Persicobacter psychrovividus: one gene and its partner. Each later gene encodes a partner of the first gene's protein in a complex. Links are inferred from orthologs where the notes say so. Each region holds a gene or a part of one and is shown in the gene's direction. Other genes may lie near its edges.

What was found.
Region 2: the proteins of nuoB (region 1) and AABK40_RS07975 are in contact, whole or in part, in a crystal structure (PDB 6Y11), measured with the Thermus thermophilus proteins. The link is inferred for Persicobacter psychrovividus from one-to-one orthologs. Residues at the interface, in WP_096411117.1 of Thermus thermophilus: Arg16, Glu17, Gly18, Leu24, Leu27, Val28, Trp30, Gly31, Arg32, Asn34, Ser35, Trp37, Thr54, Asp55, Ala56, Asp59, Ala61, Arg62, Phe63, Gly64, Glu66, Val67, Phe68, Arg69, Ala70, Ser71, Arg73, Gln74, Ala75, Asp76; in WP_096411122.1 of Thermus thermophilus: Arg36, Val44, Arg45, Met46, Gly47, Pro48, Asn49, Arg50, Val51, Leu57, Gln58, Ala61, Asp62, Ile64, Lys65, Ile67, Phe68, Lys69, Glu70, Ile72, Val74, Glu223, Ala224, Glu225, His233, Thr234, Glu235, Tyr236, Ser237, Trp241.

The regions. Positions count from the first base shown.
Region 1 is NZ_AP025292.1:3,142,039-3,153,157, reverse strand. What follows is about bases 4,694-7,556. They hold nuoB (NADH-quinone oxidoreductase subunit NuoB), read left to right. Parts: upstream 4,694-5,797; coding sequence 5,798-6,316; downstream 6,317-7,556. Other genes in these bases: AABK40_RS13540 (NADH-quinone oxidoreductase subunit D), read left to right, coding at 7,204-7,556; AABK40_RS13545 (NADH-quinone oxidoreductase subunit C), read left to right, coding at 6,682-7,182; AABK40_RS13555 (NADH-quinone oxidoreductase subunit A), read left to right, coding at 5,294-5,767; AABK40_RS13560 (LON peptidase substrate-binding domain-containing protein), read left to right, coding at 4,694-4,999. Also shown: DNA repair protein RadA, read left to right, coding at 1-1,353; AABK40_RS13580 (DUF5684 domain-containing protein), read left to right, coding at 1,446-1,844; AABK40_RS13575 (NINE protein), read right to left, coding at 1,955-2,329; AABK40_RS13570 (porin family protein), read right to left, coding at 2,535-3,122; AABK40_RS13565 (outer membrane beta-barrel protein), read right to left, coding at 3,463-4,041; more of AABK40_RS13560, read left to right, coding at 4,337-4,693; more of AABK40_RS13540, read left to right, coding at 7,557-8,421; AABK40_RS13535 (glycoside hydrolase family 25 protein), read left to right, coding at 8,654-9,454; AABK40_RS13530 (lipoprotein signal peptidase), read right to left, coding at 9,805-10,401; ileS (isoleucine--tRNA ligase), read right to left, coding at 10,528-11,119. UniProt on the Escherichia coli protein: NDH-1 shuttles electrons from NADH, via FMN and iron-sulfur (Fe-S) centers, to quinones in the respiratory chain. The immediate electron acceptor for the enzyme in this species is ubiquinone.
Region 2 is NZ_AP025292.1:1,869,918-1,881,109, reverse strand. Bases 7,188-10,123 are described here. They hold AABK40_RS07975 (complex I subunit 1/NuoH family protein), read left to right. Parts: upstream 7,188-8,073; coding sequence 8,074-9,174; downstream 9,175-10,123. Other genes in these bases: nuoL (NADH-quinone oxidoreductase subunit L), read left to right, coding at 9,467-10,123; nuoK (NADH-quinone oxidoreductase subunit NuoK), read left to right, coding at 9,179-9,466; AABK40_RS07980 (NADH-quinone oxidoreductase subunit J family protein), read left to right, coding at 7,562-8,077; AABK40_RS07985 (4Fe-4S binding protein), read left to right, coding at 7,188-7,556. Also shown: AABK40_RS08010 (DUF349 domain-containing protein), read left to right, coding at 1-1,024; AABK40_RS08005 (PspC domain-containing protein), read left to right, coding at 1,213-1,401; AABK40_RS08000 (glycoside hydrolase family 15 protein), read left to right, coding at 1,662-3,449; AABK40_RS07995 (YdcF family protein), read right to left, coding at 3,813-4,589; AABK40_RS07990 (DUF3078 domain-containing protein), read right to left, coding at 4,646-5,548; more of AABK40_RS07985, read left to right, coding at 5,778-7,187; more of nuoL, read left to right, coding at 10,124-11,192. UniProt on the Escherichia coli protein: NDH-1 shuttles electrons from NADH, via FMN and iron-sulfur (Fe-S) centers, to quinones in the respiratory chain. The immediate electron acceptor for the enzyme in this species is believed to be ubiquinone.

The DNA.
Region 1 (11,119 bases):
TGTGGCTATGAGGCTCCGAAATGGTTAGGCAAATGCCCCTCCTGCCAAAAGTGGAATACATTCGCCGAGGAAGTGATTGAAAAATCTACCAAAACCCGCTTCGCTTCTGCAGATGCGGCTGCGGGTGGCAGCGCGTTCCGGAAAGCCGCGGCAAAGGCCGTAACGCTGAAAGATATTCAGGTACAGCAGGAGCACCGCTTTGATGCCCACGATCAGGAACTGAACAGGGTGCTGGGCAGTGGTATTGTACCTGGTTCGCTGGTACTGATCGGTGGAGAGCCTGGAATTGGTAAATCGACCCTGATGCTGCAGGTGGCTTTGAAGCTTATCGCTCATAAGGTGCTGTATGTTTCTGGGGAGGAAAGTGCACAGCAGATCAAAATGCGGGCTGATCGTATTGCCACTAAAAATAACAACCTGTTTGTCCTGACAGAAACCGATTTGGATAAGGTGTTTAATCAGGTGAAGGAAGTGAAGCCCGAAATCCTGGTGATCGATTCCATTCAGACTTTGGGCTCTGCAACGATCGATTCTGCTCCGGGAAGTATCTCGCAGGTGAAAGAATGTACTGGGGAACTGATGCGATTTGCCAAGGAAACCAACACCCCGACCTTCATTATTGGGCACATTAATAAAGACGGAAATATTGCGGGCCCCAAGGTGCTTGAGCATATGGTAGACACTGTTTTGCAGTTTGAAGGCGACCGACACCTGAGCTACCGTATTTTGCGGACCATCAAAAACCGTTTTGGATCTACAAGTGAGTTGGGTATCTATGAAATGCGCAGTGATGGACTTCGGGAGGTGAACAACCCTTCAGAAGTACTCATCTCTCAGCGTGAAGAAGAACTCAGCGGCGTAGCCATCGGTGCAACATTAGAGGGCAACCGACCTTTGCTCATCGAGACGCAGGCCCTCGCCTCCCCTTCGACTTATGGAACACCACAGCGCGCGACCACAGGTTTCGATAATAAACGCTTACAAATGCTGATTGCCGTTTTGGAGCGTCGTGGAGGCTTCCGACTTGGCATGCGCGACATCTTCCTCAATATCGCTGGAGGCGTGAAAGTGCAAGACCCTGCCCTTGACCTGGCAGTGGCGGCAGCCTTGGTATCTTCTTTTGAGGAGGTCGCAATTCCACCGACCGTCTGCTTTGCGGCAGAGATTGGCCTTGGTGGGGAAATCCGTGCGGTAACGCATGTTGAAAGCCGAATTGCCGAAGCGGAAAAAATGGGCTTCCAGACGATTTATGTATCCAAGTTTGGGCTGAAAGGGATTGATTTCAACAAGTATGGCATTCAGATTCGTGCCTACGGAAAGCTGGAGGATATCTTTCAGGATTTATTCAATTGATATAAAAAATAAGACAAAAGTAAGAGGTTTCCTCGCTTTGGTAACCTATTTGTGCTATGGGAGTTAATCACTTACCATAAAAAAGATAGAAAATGCAAAACGGAACAGAAGTTGCCGCAGGCGGTTTGACCTCAATCGTAATGATTGTCCTGCTGGCCATTCAAATTATTGCCTATTGGAAGATTTTCACCAAAGCTGGTGTGGCTGGATGGAAAGCCCTTATCCCGATCTATAATCTTTATGTACATTTGGGGATTGTCCGAATGCCTCAGTGGATGATTATCTTGGCAATCATCCCACTCGCTAATATTTATCTTTTGGTTAAACTTAGCTTGGAGACCGCCAAAGCTTATGGTAGAGGAACAGGCTTTGCGCTGGGGTTGATCTTCCTGACGCCTATCTTTACCTTAATTCTTGGCTTGGATGATTCGATTAAGTATCGATACGGCAAACAACAAAAGCAGGCCTACGGTGGACCTCAAATCCGATAAGTTGGATTAACCTTATTTTCTTGTAAAAGAAGATAGTGTATCATAAATACAAAAGCCCGAAGCTGATCTTTTCAATGATCGGCTTCGGGCTTTTTTATTAAAGAGAAATTCTACTTTCTCAACAGCTTCCGCTTCTGCTCACTGAATTCTTGTTCAGTAAGAATCCCGCACTCCTTCAGTTCATGAAGCTTTCTCAATTCATCTGCAACGTTGGTAGAGGTCACAGGGCGAGCATGTTGCTGATGCGCTTGCTGATAATTAAATCCTATGTTTTGAACACCACCATTGTATTTATCAGCAAACTCTCTGTCATTCATGATCAGTAATTGAATACCATCAATCAAACCGATCAGTGCAGGGATGTAAGTCCAACAAAAGACAATGGACAAAATGCCATAATGCGTCGGTCTTTTAAGGTAAAAATGCTGAATACCCAAAGCACCAAGGAAAAAGGCAAGCAGCGCTGCGATGAGTTTATCTTTCATGTCAAGTATTGTTTAGTAAATGAATAAGACGATGATTTCTGATGATGTTCTGCGTCTTTTTTGTTCTTGCAAAAAAAAATGCAAGGCTGAACTCCAAGGATACAAATTAAAGCACTGCCGCTTTGAATCTATACTAAAAACCTAAACACAAAAAAAAGTGCAAGAAGAAACTCCTGCACTTTTTTAGAAATCTATATTCGGCAATTTAGATTCGGATACCCAATGTTACATTGAAGGTTCTGTTCTTATAAGAGTTATGGTTAAAAGCTTCTGTTGCTTTGAAAGCGTCATTTAAGCCCCAACCGTAGTCAGCATCCAAAGTGAAGAACAATACATCTACACCAAGACCTGCTTTTACCGACCACTGTGTAGATTCAGTATCAAAAGCACCCAATCCATGTGACAATGACCCTTTGTAGCCAAACCCTACCTGAGGACCTGCATACGCACGGAATTTGAACATGTCGGAGTTGATAAAGTTGTAACCCACTAACACAGGAATTTCCCAGCCTTTCTGATCGAAACTCACGCCTTCAAAAGCTTGTTTCGCCATAGCTGAATTTGGGACATCTACTTTGGCAGTATATTTTGCATAGAATAATCCTGGCTGAACGAAGAATTTATCTCCGATACGAACACTTGCACCAAAACGGTAACCTGCCTGCGCAGAGAACATATCATGGTTTGGTTTTGAAACCGTCATACCAACAGCAGGAATAACATGTATCTGTGCTTGAGCTTGCAGCCCAACGAACATCATTAATGCAACAAATAATACGGATAGTTTTTTCATGATCGTTAAGTTTTGTTTTTTCTTTTTTTAGGTAGTTGATCATGATGTTTCAAAAGTCATACCATTTGAGGAAATAAGAATAAAATAGCAGGCTGAGGATCTGAAGGTTATGGTGTTTTTATAAATAAAATGTATAATTTAAGCATAAGAAATAGCCCGTTCAGCCTTCCAAATCAGTTTTCAACCGAATAAATAAATCTAAATTTTTTTCAGGAAAATAAATTTTATAGATCGAAAGGTGTTTTTAGCGGACAACCAGAGGGAGAGGTGTAGGGAGCAAAAAAAGCACCTGAGCAATTGCCCAAGTGCTTTTTAATGGAAGTTATAGTGCCATAGTCTTTTATAGCCTTATCCCGAGTGTTAAGTTGAATGATCTGCTTTTGTAAGAGGTAGAATTTCCAGCTTCTGTAATTGTAAAGGAATCGCTGAGGCCCCAACCATATTCGGCATCAAGGGTAAAGAAAAGTACATCGATACCAAGGCCCGCTTTAAGGGTCCATTGGGTGGAATTGGTATCAATACCATCGAAGCCCTGCGAGATCGAGCCCGTATAGCCAAAGCCGAACTGTGGCCCAAGGTGCCCTCTGAATTTGAAAGCGTCAGAATTGATGATATGATAACCGATCATGACAGGAATTTCAAAGCCTTCATGGTCGTACTTGATATCGCCGGCATTATTGGAGAAAGCATCTTTATCCAACTCTGCACTGTTTTTGGTGTAAAAGAACCCTGGCTGTACATACAGCTCCTCACCTATTCTTACATTCAGCCCAAGCCGATACCCTGCTTTAGCGGTTTCGGCATCTTTATTAACCGACGAGACGGTTAATCCTGCAGAAGGAATCAGGTGAACTTGCGCCTGTGCCTGAAACCCAAGCAAACACAGGAGGACAACGATCAGGGAAGTAAACTTTTTCATAGTAGTTTTTCAGTTGTTTTGTTGTTAGAAGAGATGTTTGAGGGGATTGTTTAAGATTAACTCGACTTCTTTCTGCGTGGTGTTAATATGTGATGATAATTTATTATCTTGTCAGGATGCGCAAAGTGGTGTAATTCAAGTGCTTATTTTATGCGCAGTATTTAATGCTAAACATGGTGCTGTGATTTTATTAACGACGACGCATCGCATTTATTGAAGAATGATCCTTTTCTAAATGACCTTCAATTAAGCCCTCTTTTTTCAATCTTTTCTGCACACCAATAGTTGTTGCAATATGCTACAATCATATATTCCCTTATTTCCATTAGAGATTGTGATCTTCCCGACGGAGAAGGTTAATCTGCATATTTTTGAGCGCAGGTATAAGCAGATGATCCATGATTGTATGCGTGGTGATCGTGTGTTTGGTATTGTATCGAGCCTGAATGGTGAAATAAAATATGGAACGACGGTGCTGCTGAAGTCCATTAATAAAGTGTATAACGATGGCCGAATGGATATTCAGGTGGTGGGGCAGCGTGTTTTCGAGGTCGAGGAGTTTGAACAGGTCAAGCATTCAAGGGAATACCCCGCAGGGCTGATTCATTATTTGCCGAACGATATGGTCGTAAAAGAGGATCAGGTGATGGAGCTTAAAGAGCAGATCACCGAATTTTTTCAGGCGCTGGAAATGGTGGGGCGCGTAGGCTTTAACCAGCAACCACAGGCTTTTGGTATTGGGCACTATCTTGGGCTTTCGATTGATCAAAAATATGCCCTTTTACAGCTGCAGCAGGAAACCGAGCGTCAGGAGTTTTTGATCCACCACCTGCGCGAGACTATTCCTGTGGCACGGCAGTTTAATGAGTCCAAGCGACGGATCAAGATGAATGGGCATTATAAATATTTTGACCTCGGCGACGATTTCCGCCCGAACGAAGGCCAGCATGAAAATTGATTTAACATCCTTGTTCAAATTCGTTCCAAATTGAATATTATTGGTTTTCAGGCGACATTTTCAGGCTTTTCAATCCTCGGAATTTCCTTTTTTGCTTACACTCCTTAGTTTTGTATAAATAAGTAGCTGATCACTTTTCACTTATTGGGTATGCTTTTTCAAATCGGAATGACCATATTTATAAATAGGTGATCGGTGGCTTGTGCTTAGCGATCGGTAAATACAATACCAGTCACCACCAAAGTGTATAATGATCAGTCTACAATACCAACCGTAATCTATTAATCTAACCGTATGATTGCCACCCAAGTCTCCGCTTTCGGGGAAGTCTTATTATATATTATCGGCTCAGCCCTGTTCGTTATGCTGACCTATTTTGGGTCGTGGCTCTTTCGCCCCGATCGTCCTAATGAGGAAAAAAACACCACTTACGAGTCTGGAGAAGATACCGTAGGCTCGGCGTGGGGGCAGTTCAACATGCGGTTTTATATTATCGCCCTGCTCTTTATTCTCTTTGAGGTGGAGATCGTCTTTCTGTTTCCGTGGGCGACTGTTTTTGGGGATAAGAACTTAATTGCCGAGACCAACGGTTTGTGGGGCTGGTTTGCCATAACCGAGATGATGCTTTTCATCTTCATCCTTGCCCTCGGCCTGGCTTATGTATGGGGAAAGGGTTTCCTTGACTGGGAAAAACCTGAAGTGAAGCTGCCCAAGGCCAACAGCCGCGTACCAGAAGAAATGTACGAGCGCCTCAACGATCAATATTAATCTGTTATCACCTTTACCTAATTTATACCGATGGGACTGTTAGATCAAGAGTTTACCAAAGGAGGCGTCATCATCTCCAAGGTTGATGACCTGCTCAACTGGGCACGGCTGTCGTCCCTGTGGCCGATGGGCTTCGGCCTGGCATGTTGTGCCATTGAAATGATGGGTGCCTATGCGGCCAACTATGATTTGGACCGCCTTGGTGTATTTCCGCGCGGTACTCCACGACAATCCGACGTGATGATCGTTGCAGGAACGGTTACCTTCAAGATGGCAGACCGTATCCGACGATTATATGAACAGATGGCAGAGCCTCGATACGTGATTTCCATGGGTTCATGCTCCAACTGTGGAGGTCCCTACTGGGATCATGGATATCATGTGGTCAAAGGGGTCGATCGTATCATCCCCGTTGATGTTTATGTGCCCGGATGCCCTCCCCGCCCTGAAGCATTGATCGGTGGCTTCCTGAAATTGCAGGAAAAGATCCGTACCGAAAGCCTAATGGCACCGACCGCCGTTGCCGATTTGCTCGCCGAGATGGATTGATCAAAATCTTCGGATACTGTACGGGCACACCTATTGCCTTGTTAATTGTTATTTGTCGTGTTCGTGAATTTTAAACCTTGATTACCATGATTAAGAAGGATTTTAGGATTTGTTTTAGGCTATGTAAATAATATAAATCATGATAATCCTTTTAATCAAGTAAATCATGGTCAAAAAAATATCGATACGATACGTTTGACAAGATACATAGATCTGATCCTACAGCGATCAATTCAAATCAAGATGATCTAAATGAGCCACATGAATAAATCAACATTTCCGAACCATAAATAATGGGTGGAAATGTGTGTAATCTGTGGACAATAAATCAAAATCATAATATCCAATTATAAACACCACCTCCTATGTCATTCGAAGAAATCGTTCAGCTGATGCAAAGCCAATTCGGCGAGGAAATCATCATGGAGCAGGGGCTCAATGACTCTCCCCAATCGATTACCGTCGATGCAGGGGCGATTTTTGATCTGTGCCTCTTTCTGAAAGAAGACGACCGACTGTATTTCGATCAGTTGTCTTGCCTGACAGGGGTGGATTATGGCATGAAGGCCAATACCATGGGGGTGGTTTATAACCTCTATTCCATTCCTTTCAATCATCACCTGATGATCAAGGTGGTTTTGCCAAGAAATGAAGAAGGAGCAGATGGCCCCGAGATTGCCTCGGTGGAATCCCTTTGGAAAACAGCCGACTGGCATGAGCGCGAAGCCTTCGACCTGTTCGGCATCCGCTTTTCCAACCATCCCGACCTGCGTCGCATCCTCCTTCCTGCTGATTGGCAGGGGCATCCGATGCGCAAAGATTACGAGGTGCAGGAATACTATCATGGCATCAAGGTAAAATATTAATCCAACGACCCTCCCGCAGACATGGCAAACCAAATCCAATACAAATACGATCCGAAACACCTGAACGTCTCGGAGCCCTCCAAATACACCGAGAAAGATCTCAAGCATCAGGAGATGATCATCAACATCGGACCTCAGCACCCTTCAACCCACGGGGTTTTGCGCTTGGAGGTCGTTACCGATGGAGAGATCATTGTTGATGTGGTGCCTCACCTCGGTTATTTGCACCGTTGTTTTGAAAAACATACGGAGGCTTTGATGTACAATCAGATCATTCCTTATGTCGATCGGATGGATTACGTTACGGCCATGAACAACGAGCATATTTATTGTATGGGCGTGGAGAAAATGCTCGGCATCACCGATCAGATTCCCAAGCGCACCGAATATATTCGGGTGTTGGTAGCAGAACTCAACCGTATTGCTTCGCACTTTGTGGCGCTTGGTACTTATGGTTTGGATATCGGAGCGACGACCCCATTTATTTGGATGATGCGGGACCGTGAGCATATCCTTCGACTGCTCGAATGGCTTTGCGGGGCACGTATGCTCTATAATTATATTTGGGTCGGTGGACTTTATTATGATCTTCCGGTGGGTTTTGAGGAACAATGCACCGAATTCATCAATTACCTTAAACCCAAATTGATTGAATCAGATCAGCTGTTGATTGAAAATAAAATTTATGTCGAGCGTACCGCCAATGTAGGCGTGTTACCAAGAGATCTGGCGATTAATTATGGGGTAACGGGACCGATGTTGCGGGCTTCAGGCTTGAAATATGACCTCCGTCGGGTGGATGCTTACAGTGTGTACCCTGAATTGGATTTTGATATCCCGATCGGTAAAGGTGAGATGGGTACTGTCGGCGATTGTTGGGACCGTTCGTGGGTTCGTGCGCAGGAATGCAAAGAATCGGTCAAGATCATCGAGCAATGTTTGGAGAAATTGAAAGGCGAACACAAACGTGACAAATCCTATGACCCGCAAGCCGTTGTTCCCAAGCGCGTGCGTCCCAAAGCACAATCGATGTACTTCCGTGGCGAAAGCCCAAAAGGAGAATTGGGATTCTATTTCGATGCTGATGGTCGCGCAGACAAGCCTTTGCGTTGCAAAGCCCGATCAAGCTCCTTCGTGAACCTTTCCATCCTGCCCGTATTGTCCAAAGGCGCCATGCTTGCCGATTTGATCGCCATCATGGGATCCATTGATGTTGTTTTGGGCGAAGTCGATCGTTAATATTGATGTTGATGCAGGGCATGCCCTGCATTCAATAAAAATGCCCTGCACCGATCCACCCAAATAACATTTTTTCACTCAGTGAAGGTTGATTGCATTAAATATGATCTTTTTTGTGTTAAATAATACAATAATGATATAGCTTTTAATCTATTTGAAAATTTATAGTCTTTTATAGATAAGTAATGGACTAATTTAGGTCATATTTTCATTTCAACGAATCACTTTTTTGATGAGTAAAACCAAACGTACCATTTTTTGGGTGCTCCTGATCCATATCTTCGCTGTTGGCCTGACGGTTGTCGGCGTAAAGTTATACAAAAGAAAAAAGACACATCATATTGTTCGAACCAGCAACCGCGACAGTGGACAGACCAACCACTCGGGCTATGTGTTTGGCATTGATGTTTCACATCATCAGAGCAATATCAACTGGCATAAGGTCAGAACCTCTAAGCATGATATTAAATTCGTCTTTGTCAGGGCTTCTTATGGAGCATTTAAACGGGATCGTAAGTTCAAAAGAAACTGGCAGGCCTTACAAAAGGAAAAATACCTCAAGGGAGCCTATCATTACTTCAAGCCTAACCAATCCGGTGCCTCACAGTGGCATTTCTTTGATCATATCGTCGAATTAAAGAAAGGGGATTTTCCCCCTGTATTGGATATTGAGGATGCTCCAAGCAACCCTTCGGCTAAAAACATCAGACGGTGGAAAAAAGACCTCAAGACCTGGGCGGATTTGGCAGAGAAAAAGTATGGCAAAAAACCGATCATCTATTCCGGCCGGAAGTTTTATGAAACCCATCTGAAGACTTTGTTTCCTTCAGGTCAGTACCCATTATGGGTGGCGCAATACCCATCCAAAAGGGCGGCGATCAGTTACAGTACCAAAAGCCGCATTCGACATTTGGGATGGAAGTTCCATCAATTCTCGGATCGAATTGGTGTCAAAGGAATCCCCGTCGGTACCTTCGCCGATGGCAATGATTTCAATGGAACCATGCAGGATTTGAAGGCATTAACCCTGTAGGTGCAGGGCATGCCCTGCACACATCAATGGCATGCCCTGTATTTAATCAAAATGCCCTGCACACATCAATGGCATGCCCTGTATTTAATCAAAATGCCCTGCACACATCAAGGGCACGCCCAGCATTTAATATAAACGCCCAGCACCTTTCACTTGTCGTAGCGTCCCGCTACGACCCCAAATCATGCAAGCTCCGCTTGCATAGATGTTCTTCTGAACGTCCTTACAAAAAAAACACCGCCTGAACCATTTCAAGCGGTGTTTTTTCATTTTATCGTATCCCCATCATCTTACAAAAGTAATCTGTGGAAATCTGTGTAATCTGTGGACAAATATCCTAACGATTCAGCCTATCCCAATCGTTCCCCATCAACAGTCGTCAAGAACTTCTTCTGAAAGATAAGGATCAATGCCACGCCAACGAAGATCGCTGAGTCCGCTACATTGAATATCGGCCAGAAAGCCATGTACTTGCCTCCCCAGAAAGGAATCGACTTAGGTAAGAAGCCTTCCCAAAGGTCAAAGTAGAACATATCAATCACCTGACCATGGAACCACGGTGTGGAGGCCGTGTAGGGTGCATTATCCAGCAATACCCCATAAAAGATACTATCGACCAGGTTACCGATTGCCCCGCCCAAGATCAATCCGATGCAGACCAACAGCCCATTTTTGGCGCCTTTCTTTGCCAATCGGATCAAGTACCAGCCGATGCCGAACATCGCGAACAATCGGAAAGTAGTCAGGATTAATTTACCATAGGATGAGCCCAATTGCATACCGAAGGCCATACCAGGGTTCAGGGTATAGTGCAGTTTGAACCAGTCGCCGAAGACTTTGATCTGTCCTGCCGTGCCCAAAGGCATGTTAAAGTGAACAGCCATCTTTACGGCCTGATCAACAATGATTACAAGTAGTGCAATCAGAAAATATTTTCCGTATTTCATGTCGGATTAGGATTGTTTCACCAAGATCGAGCATCTGGTGTCAAAAAATCATGTAAAGGTTTGAGCCTTCGAAAGAAAATATCAAAAAGAAAGCAAGGGAAGACCAGCCTCCCCTGCTCATTTATCTTATTTCGATACTTTTAGATTAACGGTCAAGCCGTCGATATCCAAAGCTGTGGCGTCATTTAGTTGATCAACTACGGCCAAGGCAGTCGCCTGCGTTTCGGTAGTGATGTATGCTTCGTTTGAAGCAACCGCCTTAGCGATTGTTTCCTCATTCTGAATGCTGATCTGGATCTTGTCTTGGATTTCCAAGCCCATATCCTTACGGATATTTTGGATACGGTTCACCAAGTCACGCGCCAAACCTTCTTCTTTCAGTGCATCGTTCAAATTGATGTCCAACGCGACGGTCAAAGCGCCTTCGTTGGCTACCAACCAGCCAGGAATATCCTGAGAAGTGATCAACACATCTTCCAAAGTCAAGGTAACATCCCCACCTTCGATCGCCAATACATATTGACCGTCCGCTTCGATTTTAGCGATATCCTCTTGCTCAAAAGCACTGATCGCCTTGGCGATGTCTTTCATGCGTGGACCATAAGCTTTACCCAACGTTTTGAAGTTTGGCTTGATATTCTTCACCAAGATGCCTGATGTATCATCAATCACCTCTACTTCTTTCACGTTCACCTCATTCTTGATGATTTCCTCAACC
Region 2 (11,192 bases), 1.3 Mb from region 1 along the record:
TTTTAAAGCGGCTTCCGATGCTGTTTATGATCGCCGTAAGGTATATACTGACGAGATCAGAAAAGAACAAGAAGCCAATTTGGTACTGAAGAAGGCCGTTATTGAAAAGGTGAAGCCTTTCATTGAATTTAACAGTGGAAGAATTACCGAGTGGAATCAGGAAACGAAGAAGCTTCAGGAACTACAAAAAGAGTGGGACGGTATCGGTCATGTACCTCGTGAAGATGCCAAAGAAATCAATAAAACATTCTGGGGACTCTTTAAAGCTTTCTTTAATAATAAAGGACAATTCTTTAAAAACCTTGAAGAAGAACGCGGTCAGAATTTGAAACTGAAACAAGCCCTTGTTGAAAAAGCGGAAGGTCTTAAAGATAGTGAGGATATTGACAGCACAGCCAATGAACTGAAGCGTTTGCAGCAGGAGTGGCGCAAAATTGGACCTGTTCCTGAAAAGTTCAAGGATTCTGTATTTAATGAATTCAAAGCTGCTTGTGATCACTTCTTCAACCGTAAGCGTCAGAAAAATGAGGTGGTTGAGCAAGAGTTCAAAGCGAACTTGGAGCAGAAATTGGCACTTTGTGACCAACTGACAGCCCTTGCTGCGGAAAAACCAACAAGCTTGGAACCGCTTCAGGAGATTCAGGCAAAATTTGAGGCAATCGGTTTTGTGCCAAGATCGGATATCAATAGCATTCAGCAAAAATGGGCGGAAAGCAATGCCGCTTATTTGGAGGCAGTAGAAGGGATTGATGAGAAGGAAAAACAACGCATGGTTTTGCAAGCCAAATATCAGCGTTTGAAATCTGGAAACGACCGTAACGCTGCGCACAAAGCAGAGCAGGATTTGCGTAAGCAGATTCAGGGCTTGGAAGATGAAATCAATACTTGGAACAGTAATTTAGGTTTCTTCGCTCGTTCGAAAAATGCCGAAGCGCTTCGTGCTGAGTACGATAAGAAAATTGAAGAGGCACAGCAGAAAGTGAAAGCTTTGCGTGCTGAACTGAGAATTTTGCAGCAAGCATAAATTTTATCATTTTTCGTAAAAAATATGAAGACCGCAGTTTTATTTCTGCGGTTTTTTTTATAAACTTATATTAGTGGGAGTTGAAAAATGCCGCTGTTTTCAAATAATATTTTGATTTTATTGTAATTTTTAGGCCAAATTTTTTCTGAATATTAAAATTTAGCCTATATTTATATAAAGAAACAGAGATGGAGCGGAGATTATATCGATCAATAAATAGAAAGCTGATTGCAGGGGTATGTGCTGGCATTGGCGTGTATTTCAATATTGATCCAGTCATTATAAGGCTGATATTCATTCTGTTGTTTCTTTCATTGGGAATAGGCTTTTTGGCTTATGCAATCATGTGGATTGTTATTCCTGCGGATCGTTTTTAATAAGTAATTTTATACATTTTAGATTAGATTGTGGATTAGGTTTGATTTTTTTATCGAATGGATTTTTTTGACTATGTTGAATGATTTTTTTATATCTTTTTTCATTTAACCACAATGTGTTGGCTGTTAGTAATTTCTAAATCTAACAGCTATTTTTTTGCCCAAAATTTAGTAAGGATCCATGCTTGCTTAGTTTGGTTCTAACTGAAAAATTTTAGAACTTAATAATCTCCTAATCAAACATACCTAACCTAAGTCTTATGTCGCAACCTCATATTTATGATTTCGGAATTGTAGGAAACTGTGCTTTTATGGCCTCTATCAACAAACGAACCGATGTGGTTTGGATGTGCTGGCCATCCTTTGAAAGCAGTTTTATTTTCGGAAGTTTACTGGACAAAGAAAAAGGCGGGGAGTTCTCAATTTTACCCGTCGATGAGGAATTCAGCTCACATCAATATTATCAGGAAAACACCAACATTCTCGTTACCGAAATAGAAGACTCCAATGGGAAGTACCGCGTAACGGATTTCGCCCCACGATTTCCGCAGTTCGATCGGTATTTTCGGCCTTTAATGTTAATTCGGAAAGTGGAGCCGCTCTCAGGTAACCCAAGGGTGAATGTACGTTGCAGCCCTAAAGGGGACTATGGGAAGAAAAATCCGCAACGCGTGGTGGGCTCTAATCATATTAAATATCTTGGCATTGGCGATGAGGTACGACTGACGACCAACATTCCACTGAGTTATGTGATTGATGATGAGGAGCCTTTCTTTCTGAATGAGACCAAATACCTTGCCCTGACCTACGGCGCACCACTCGAGGCGGCTCTTGAACGTACCGCAGATGAGTTTTTGCGTGCCACTCAGAAATATTGGAAAGATTGGGTGAAGTCCACCAGTATTGGGCATTTTCAGCAGGAGGCCGTGATTCGTTCTGCCCTCGCTCTGAAAATCCATCAGTATGAAGATACAGGGGCAATTATTGCGGCCAGTACCACCTCATTGCCCGAATCGCCAGGCAGTGGAAGAAACTGGGATTACCGTTTTTGCTGGATGCGGGATACTTTCTATACCCTTCAGGCTTTCAATCATATTGGTCACTTCGAGGAGTCGGAAAGGTACTTTAATTATATCGCCAATATTTCTTCCAAAGAGAAAGAGCGCTTTCAGCCTTTGTATAGTATTAAAGGGAAATCCAAGCTGGAGGAGAAGATTCTTGACCTTGAAGGTTACCTCGGAAATGGCCCTGTTAGGATTGGTAATCAGGCGCATGAACATATTCAGAATGATGTGTATGGGCAGGTGATGATCAGCCTTTTGCCCTTGTTCGCAGATGCCCGTTTTCACCATGAAAACCGCTTCAGTTCTCACGACATGATGTGGGATATTCTGAAAATGATCGAAAATACAATCGATGAAAAAGATGCCAGTTTATGGGAGTTCCGTGACCGTTCGAAGTATTATTGTTACACTTTCTTGTTTCAGTGGGCAGGAAGTAGCGCGGCACTGAAAATTGCCTCAAGATTTGGTGATCAGAAAATGATGAACCTCGCCCGAGACCTTAAAAAACGTGCTTTTGAGCGTATCGAGGGGTGTTATGAAGATGAACGCGGTGTTTATACACAGGCGGCGGGATCGCCCGAGCTTGATGCGGCCAACCTGCAGTTGATCATGATGGGTTATTTGGATTCTTCCAGTATTGTAGCCAAGTCGCACTTGAAGGCGATGGAAAAGGAACTCAGAACCAAAGAAGGCTTGTTTTACCGTTACCGACATGTCGATGATTTTGGAACGCCCGAAACAACCTTCCTGATTTGCTCTTTCTGGTATGTGGAGGCCCTTGCTGTTGTGGGCAGGGTAGAGGAAGCGATTATCGAGTTTGAAAAGTTATTGAAATATACGAACCACCTTGGCTTATTGAGTGAGGATGTTGATGCAAAAACGGGCAGTCAGTGGGGGAATTTCCCACAGGCCTACAGCCATGTCGGTTTGATTAATGCCGCCTATCGTATTGCGAAAAAGTTGGATAAACCGATGTTCTTTTAAAAGAACAATTGCGGTGATAATGAATAAAAAAGGGTTTGGTGATGTGCCAAGCCCTTTTCTGTTATTGGTGTTTTACATTAAGGTCATAAAGCTTGATGAGGCCGAAATTTTCAAGTTTGAAATAGGGTTGAAACAACCGACTGGTGCAAGACTTAAATTATCGCACAATTTTTATTGTCCATAGATCAAGCAGATTTCCACGGATTTTTTTATTGCGGAAGTTGGATGTCGCCCATCGCAAATCCACAAAATTACTTTCTATTCTTTTTGATGAAGGAGCCCTCCAATAATAGCGTGTGTTGTTTACGGGTTGTAGCGCTATTGTTCGAGTTTCAGTGATTCAGCAACCTCCGTAGATAAACCTTATACATACCCCTTCACCTTATAAGCCGCAAAGCCAATCCATTCTTTGATGATCATATTCCATTGGGTCAGCGTTTCTGCATTGGGCAATACATATTCTTGCACCATAAAATCTCGGTCTGAAGTCAAATAATGAACGCTGAAGGGTACAGTGTTGATATTTTGTTTTTTGAAACAGGCGACCGAGCGACGCATATGGAAGGCTGAAGTAATTAACAAGTAATTTTTGTGCTTGAAGGAGGCGTGCTGATCGATGATTTTTTTGGTCAAAAGCGCATTCTCGAAAGTGTTTCTTGACTGATCCTCCAATAGTATGGCGGAACGGGGAATGTTGCAGTCCAAAAGAAATTGCAGACTTTGGGCAGCTTCACTTGGCTCCCCATCGATTTTTTGGAGATGCCCATTACCACCCGTGAAAATAATGTGGTCAATCACACCCATCCGATACAATTGTACCGCCTGCGTGATCCTGTCGGCAGCCTGATTAAAGGAGGTCAGTCTGTAGGGTTGTCTCCCCGTCAGGGTGGCGCCACCAAGAACGATAGCTGTTTTGGGAGCAGCGGACTGTAATTCTTCGAGCGACGGGCGTGCTATTTGCCATTTCAGATTGATGAAATCAAACAGGGGCTGATTCCCGAAAATGAATAGCAGCAAAAGGGAAAAAATCAACGCCTTTTTTCGCCACTTTGGGAGGCAAACCGAAAACAGGAGCAGGACGAAGATCCATGAAATTGGCTGGATGCCGTAAACGAGGATTTTGGAAAGCAAAAAGAACATAAAAAAACCACTAATTGAAGTTTAAAATTAGTGGTTTTTCTGAAGATCAGGAAGGCTTATTGGTGGTTTTTAAATTTGTACACCAAGCCAATGGCCATCACGTGTTTGTATTGCAGGCGTGGCCCCATGTCGTTGATTTTGATATCGTCATCATAAATGGTTTGCACCGAAATGTTGGCAGAAAGCCAGTCGTTTACTTTCAGGTCGAGTAAAGCATCCAGGTTTACATCAATATTTTGAGGATTCTCGCGGTAATTGGAGAAGAAGTTACCATTTAATTGAAAGGTGACATTTTTAGCCACATCTTTTTTGAACTGGAACCTGACGTTTGCCCCCACTTCAAAACGGTAATTATCGCCTTTCTGAACACCAAACGCCCCTTGGTTAGATAATTCATCATCCATTACAAAGGTGGTTTTCGTGGCGATAGGCCCAAGGTACAGACTGAATAAATCTTTAATGATATAGGTAGTACCCGCAGAAAATTCCAGGTAACCAGGTGCCATAAATGTCGAGATTCGTTTGGTAGGGTCATCGCCCTTCAAGTCGAAACCATCGGCAAATTGCGTTCTGAAGTTCAGCAATCCAGTATAGTACCATCGGCTGTCCTTGATCTGGCGGCTGAAACTCGAAAGCAGATCTATGCGGTCTTCGGTTTTTTCCTGACCAGAACTCCCTTTGCGGATCAGTCCGTAACCAACATCCAGCTTGTTTCCCCAAATAATTTTTTCATGGGAATAATTCGCATACACATTGGCGAAGGCATTACCTGCGATGGAATTGTCGCCACCAGCCGCCCAGTTGCTTAAAGTCACCTGAGACATATTAATGCCTGTCGTGCCACCGACTTTCCATTCTTTTTGAGGCCTTTGTACCTCTTTTTTTGCATTTGCTGTTGTATTTTGAGCATATACAGATGAAGTGCTGAGTAGTGCAGCAAGGAGTAGTATTTTTTTCATAAGTAGGTTATATAATTAAATTTTATATCGAATTTGTGCTGTGTAAGTTTGTGTAAAATTTATGTAATTTTAATTTGCGGTGTTATAAAAATATAAATTTGCGCATTCGCAATAGATTTTAGGTATCTTAAATTCTTAATACTGACACTGAGCAGTTGGACAGATTGCGTTTTGTGCCGAGATCTTGTAGCTTTGGAGGCTGGAGACGCAATATTCTCAAAAAATACCCATGAGTAAAAATTTTAAGAATAAATATTGGACAAATATAAAGGATGCCTATAAAACCTTAAAGGAAGGAATGGGGCTGACATTGACCCATTTTGTGAAGGCGACCAAGTCTCATGATAACCGTGGGATCGATGAACAGGGGTATTTTGACCAGAACGAAGGGCTTGTAACTTTACAATATCCGCATCAAAAACTGGAGGTTCCTATCAATGGGCGATATAAGCTTGATTTGGAGCAGGAGGACTGTATTGTTTGCGATAAGTGCGCTAAGGTGTGTCCTGTGGATTGTATAGATATCGTTCCTGTACGCTCTGCGGAGGAACTTGGTAAAACGTCTGATGGATCTTCTATCAGGATGCATTTGGCAAAGTTTGATATCGATATGGCCAAATGTATGTTCTGCGGCCTTTGTACTTATGTTTGTCCTACCGAATGTCTGACCATGACGTCGGAATATGACTATTCTACTTTTGATTTTGCAGAGCATAATGTGCCTTTTGCAACCATGACGCCTTTGGAGATTCTTGAGGCAGAGGCTAAATGGAAAAAGGTGCAGGAGGAAAAGCAGGCAGCCAAAGCAGCGAAACCTTCGCCTGCAGCCAAGGCGGTTATCAAGCCTAAAGCCGTGGGAGCGCCAAAGGTGAGTATCCCAAAACCAGCGGCTAAGGCGGTAATTAAACCGAAGGTGCCTTCAGCAGCAACCGCCAAAAAAGTTGTGAAGCCCCAGATTCCAGCGATGAAAAAGGCGGATGAACAAACGCCAGAAAATACAAATGTGGCCAAAAAGCCCGTGCTCAAGCCAAAAATTGGTGGTGCAGGTTCAGCAGCTGAAACCACACCGAGTGGCAGCAATGTCGCGAAGAAAGCAGTGGCCAAGCCAAAAATTCCAACGGCAGGTTCAGGAACGAATGTGGCCAAAAAGCCCGTGCTTAAGCCAAAAATTGGTGGTGCAGGTTCAGCAGCTGAAACCACACCGAGTGGCAGCAATGTCGCGAAGAAAGCAGTGGCGAAGCCAAAAATCCCAACGGCCGGATCAGGAACGAATGTAGCAAAAAAGCCTGTGGTTAAGCCAAAAATTGGCGGAGCGGGTTCGGTAGCTGAAACTACACCGAGTGGCAGCAATGTCGCGAAGAAGTCAGTGGCCAAGCCAAAAAATCCAACGGCCGGTTCAGGAACGAATGTAGCTAAAAAGCCCGTTCTTAAGCCAAAAATCGGCGGAGCAGGTTCGGCAGCTGAAACTACAACGAGTGGCAGCAATGTCGTGAAGAAGCCAGTGGCCAAGCCAAAAATTCCAACGGCAGGTTCAGGAACGAATGTGGCTAAAAAGCCCGTTCTTAAGCCAAAAATCGACGGAACGGGTTCAGCCGCTGAAACGACAACGAGCGGTAGTAATGTTGCGAAGAAGCCAGTAGCCAAGCCAAAAATTCCAACGGCAGGTTCAGGAACGAATGTAGCAAAAAAGCCTGTGGTTAAGCCAAAAATCGGCGGAATGAGTTCGTCAGCTGAAACTACAACGAGCGGTAACAATGTCGCGAAGAAAGCAGTGGCCAAGCCAAAAATTCCAACGGCAGGTTCAGGAACGAATGTGGCTAAAAAGCCCGTGCTTAAGCCAAAAATCGGTGGGACGAGTTCAGCCGCTGAAACGACAACGAGTGGCAGCAATGTCGTGAAGAAAGCAGTAGCCAAGCCAAAAATTCCAACGGCCGGTTCAGGGACGAATGTAGCAAAAAAGTCCGTGCTTAAGCCAAAAATACCTAATACTAAACCGAAAGAGGATTAAATTTAATGAACCAATATTTGATATATGAAATCCTGTTTTATGGATTTATGGGGCTGACATTATTGTCGGCCATCACCATTATTTTTGCCAAAAATGTACTTTACGCAGCTTTTTCGCTGTTGGTGTCCCTTTTTGGTGTTGCCGCACTGTTTGTTTTGATGGGGGCTGATTTTTTGGGAATTGCACAAATCATGATCTATATCGGGGGCATATTGGTGCTGATGATTTTTGGGGTGATGCTGACTAACAGGCTCAATGGAAAACCCATCATTACGGCCAATAAAAACGTGCTGGTCAGCCTGATTTTAGGCATGGTGACTTTTGGGTTTCTTGGCTTGGTGTTTTCTCAGTTTGAATGGGCAAAACGTCCCTGGATGCAGGCCGATGCCGTTGCCGATGGGAGTATTCGTGCATTGGGTATCGCCACCATGACCAACTTTATTTTACCTTTCGAATTGGTGGCAGTCATGCTTTTGGTTGCATTAATCGCAGGGACATATTTAGCAAAACGAGCAAGATGACCATCACAACCTTTCTATTTTACCTTCCGCTGTTGCTTACTTTTGCCGTAGCGGGAATTTATGCCGAGCGGAAAATTGCAGGATTTATTCAGGATCGCCTGGGCCCAATGGATACGGGTAAGTTTGGCCTTTTGCAGACCATCGCCGATGTGCTGAAACTCCTGATGAAAGAGGATATTTCCCATGACCGTGTTGATAAAAAGCTATTCCCCATTGCACCAATTATCGTGTTTTCTGCAATATTGAGTGGGTTTGCCGTCTTGCCTTTAACCTCTGACTGGACTGGCGCAGGTTTGCAGGTCGGTTTGTTTTACCTACTGACCATTATCACTTTTGATGTTGTCGGCATTCTGATGGCGGGATGGGCCGCAAATAATAAATATGCCCTTTTTGGTGCTGAGCGATCTGTAGCGCAGCTGATCAGTTACGAGGTGCCTATGGGGATGTGTGTGCTGGCAGTCGTCTGTATTTGTCAGACCCTCGATTTGCAGGCAATATCCTTTCAGCAGGGAATTTTTGCCGTGGCCCACGGGCAGGAGGTCAGCTATTTGTTTGGCATTAAAGCCACGGGCATTGAAGTTTCCAGCATTGGTGGTATTCTAAGCTGGAATATTGTCAGGGCGCCGATTCTTATTCCTGTGGCCGTGATTTTCTTCATCGCTTCGCTGGCAGAGGCCAACCGTGCGCCATTCGACCTTGCCGAAGCGGAAAGTGAACTGATCGCTGGTTACAATGTGGAATACTCGGGTTTTAAATTTGCCATGCTGATGCTTGGAGAGTACGGCATGATGTTGCTGATGTCTATTCTGATGGCTGTATTGTTTTTTGGCAGCTGGAATACTCCATTTCCCAATATCGGATCCTGGCCTCTTGCCGAATGGACAAGCGGTCAGCCTGGTAGTGTGAGTGGGCACCTTTGGGGTGGTTTTTGGTTGCTGTCGAAAGCCTTTGTGGTGATATTTTTCCAAATGGTGGTGCGCTGGACCTATCCTCGTTTGCGGGTGGATCAGCTGATGAGTTTCGCCTGGAAATACCTGACGCCCGCAACATTAATTTTGGTGGTTCTGTCCGTTTTTTGGCGGATGTTAATGATATAATGAAATGATTCCATTAGCGCATATATTAATATTTTCGGCCCTGTTGTTTTCTCTTGGGATCATGATTGTCCTGATGAAGAAAAATGCCATTGTTATCCTGATGGGGATTGAGCTGATTCTTAATGCCGCCAATATCAATCTGGTGGCTTTTTCGCATTACGACCCCACTTTTTCGGGGCAAATGTTTACCATGTTTGTAATGGTGGTTGCGGTATCAGAAATTGCCATTGCACTCGCCATTGTTTTTAAGCTTTATCATCATTTGCGTTCCATCGACCTTGACTTAAACTAAATGGAAACCTTAACTCAATATAATTCTTTGGCCATTGGAGCAGGGATATTGGCCATGATCCTGCCCTTGCTGTCTTTTGTGCTGATCGCCTTTTTTTCGGACTATTTCGGCGCCAAAAGTGACCGACTGGCCATTAGCGCTGTCAGTATTTCGTTGGTCATGTCGGTATTTGTCGCCATGCAGGTATTTCCCAACCATGTGATTACAGCACAGTGGTCGTGGTTTTCTGTCGGCGAATATCAGTTCAATATCGGCCTATTGCTTGATCAGCTTACCGCAGTAATGCTGGTGGTGGTCAGCCTGGTGTCTTTACTGGTGCATATTTTCTCGATGAACTACATGAAAGGCGAGCCACATTATGCCCGCTATTATAGTTTCCTCGGGCTCTTTACCTTCAGTATGTTTATCATCCTGCTGGCTGATAACCTATTGGTACTTTTCATGGGTTGGGAGCTGGTAGGCTTGTCTTCTTATTTGCTGATCGGTTTTTGGTTTGAGCGCCCCTCGGCAGCGAATGCCAACCGTAAAGCATTCCTGACCAACAGGGTGGGGGATATGGGTTTTCTTTTCGGAATCATGATTTTCTGGGCCTATTTTCATACCCTTAATTTTCAGGAACTCACCGCCCTTTTCAGCAATGCGTCAGTTTTGGCACAAATCCCTTCCACGTGGTTAATTCTCGGTGGGCTGGGGATATTCATGGGGACAGTCGGTAAATCGGCGCAGTTTCCTTTGCAAGTCTGGTTGCCTGATGCCATGCAGGGGCCAACGCCTGTTTCTGCATTAATCCACGCCGCAACCATGGTTGCCGCAGGGATTTTCCTTTTGGCGAGGGTTTTCCCGATGCTGGCGCCTGAAACATTGATAGTGATCGCCCTGATCGGTTCCATTACCGCCATGATGGGAGCCTTTTCGGCCTTGAACCAATTTGACATCAAGCGGGTGTTGGCCTATTCTACCTCCTCGCAGTTGGGTTATATGGTGATGGGCATGGGGGTAGGTGCCTACGATGCATCCCTGTTTCACCTGATTACCCATGCGTTTTTCAAGGCGGGTTTATTCCTGTCCGTTGGTGCGGTCATTCATGCCATGCACCATTTTCATGCTGAATGTAAAAAGAAGAATATCAGTATCCATCTCGATCCGCAAGATATGCGTCAAATGGGTGACCTCGGCAAGCGGATGCCCCTGATTCATGCGGGATACACCATTTGTGCACTCGCCTTGATTGGCCTGCCGTTCTTTTCAGGATTTATGTCCAAAGATGCCATTCTTATGGCCTCCTGGGAATGGGCGCAAAACCTCAGTGCCCACGGGCAATATTGGGCATGGTTTGTTCCTTTGAGTGGTTTTGGAGCCGCTGTGCTTACGGCTTTTTATATGGCTCGACAGTGGTACCTGGTTTTTTGGTCAAAGTCAAGATTGATCGTTGAATGTCAGGCGGCCTGTAATTGTTACGATTCCCTGCACGATCCTTCCTGGAAGAAAACCGTGCCTGTTGGTCTTTTGGCGATGCTATCGGTCTGGCTTGTTTACGGCTTGAATCCTTTCGATGGACACGCTTCCTGGTTGTATCATGCCGTTGATCAGCCAATGAATGTGATGCTCGCCGACTGGCAAATTGCGGGTCAGCGGGAGATTTGGTATGTCCCATTACTGGCCTTGGCTTCGGCATTATTGGGCTTGGGCTATGCCTATCGAAAATATAGTCGGGTAAGTAAACTCG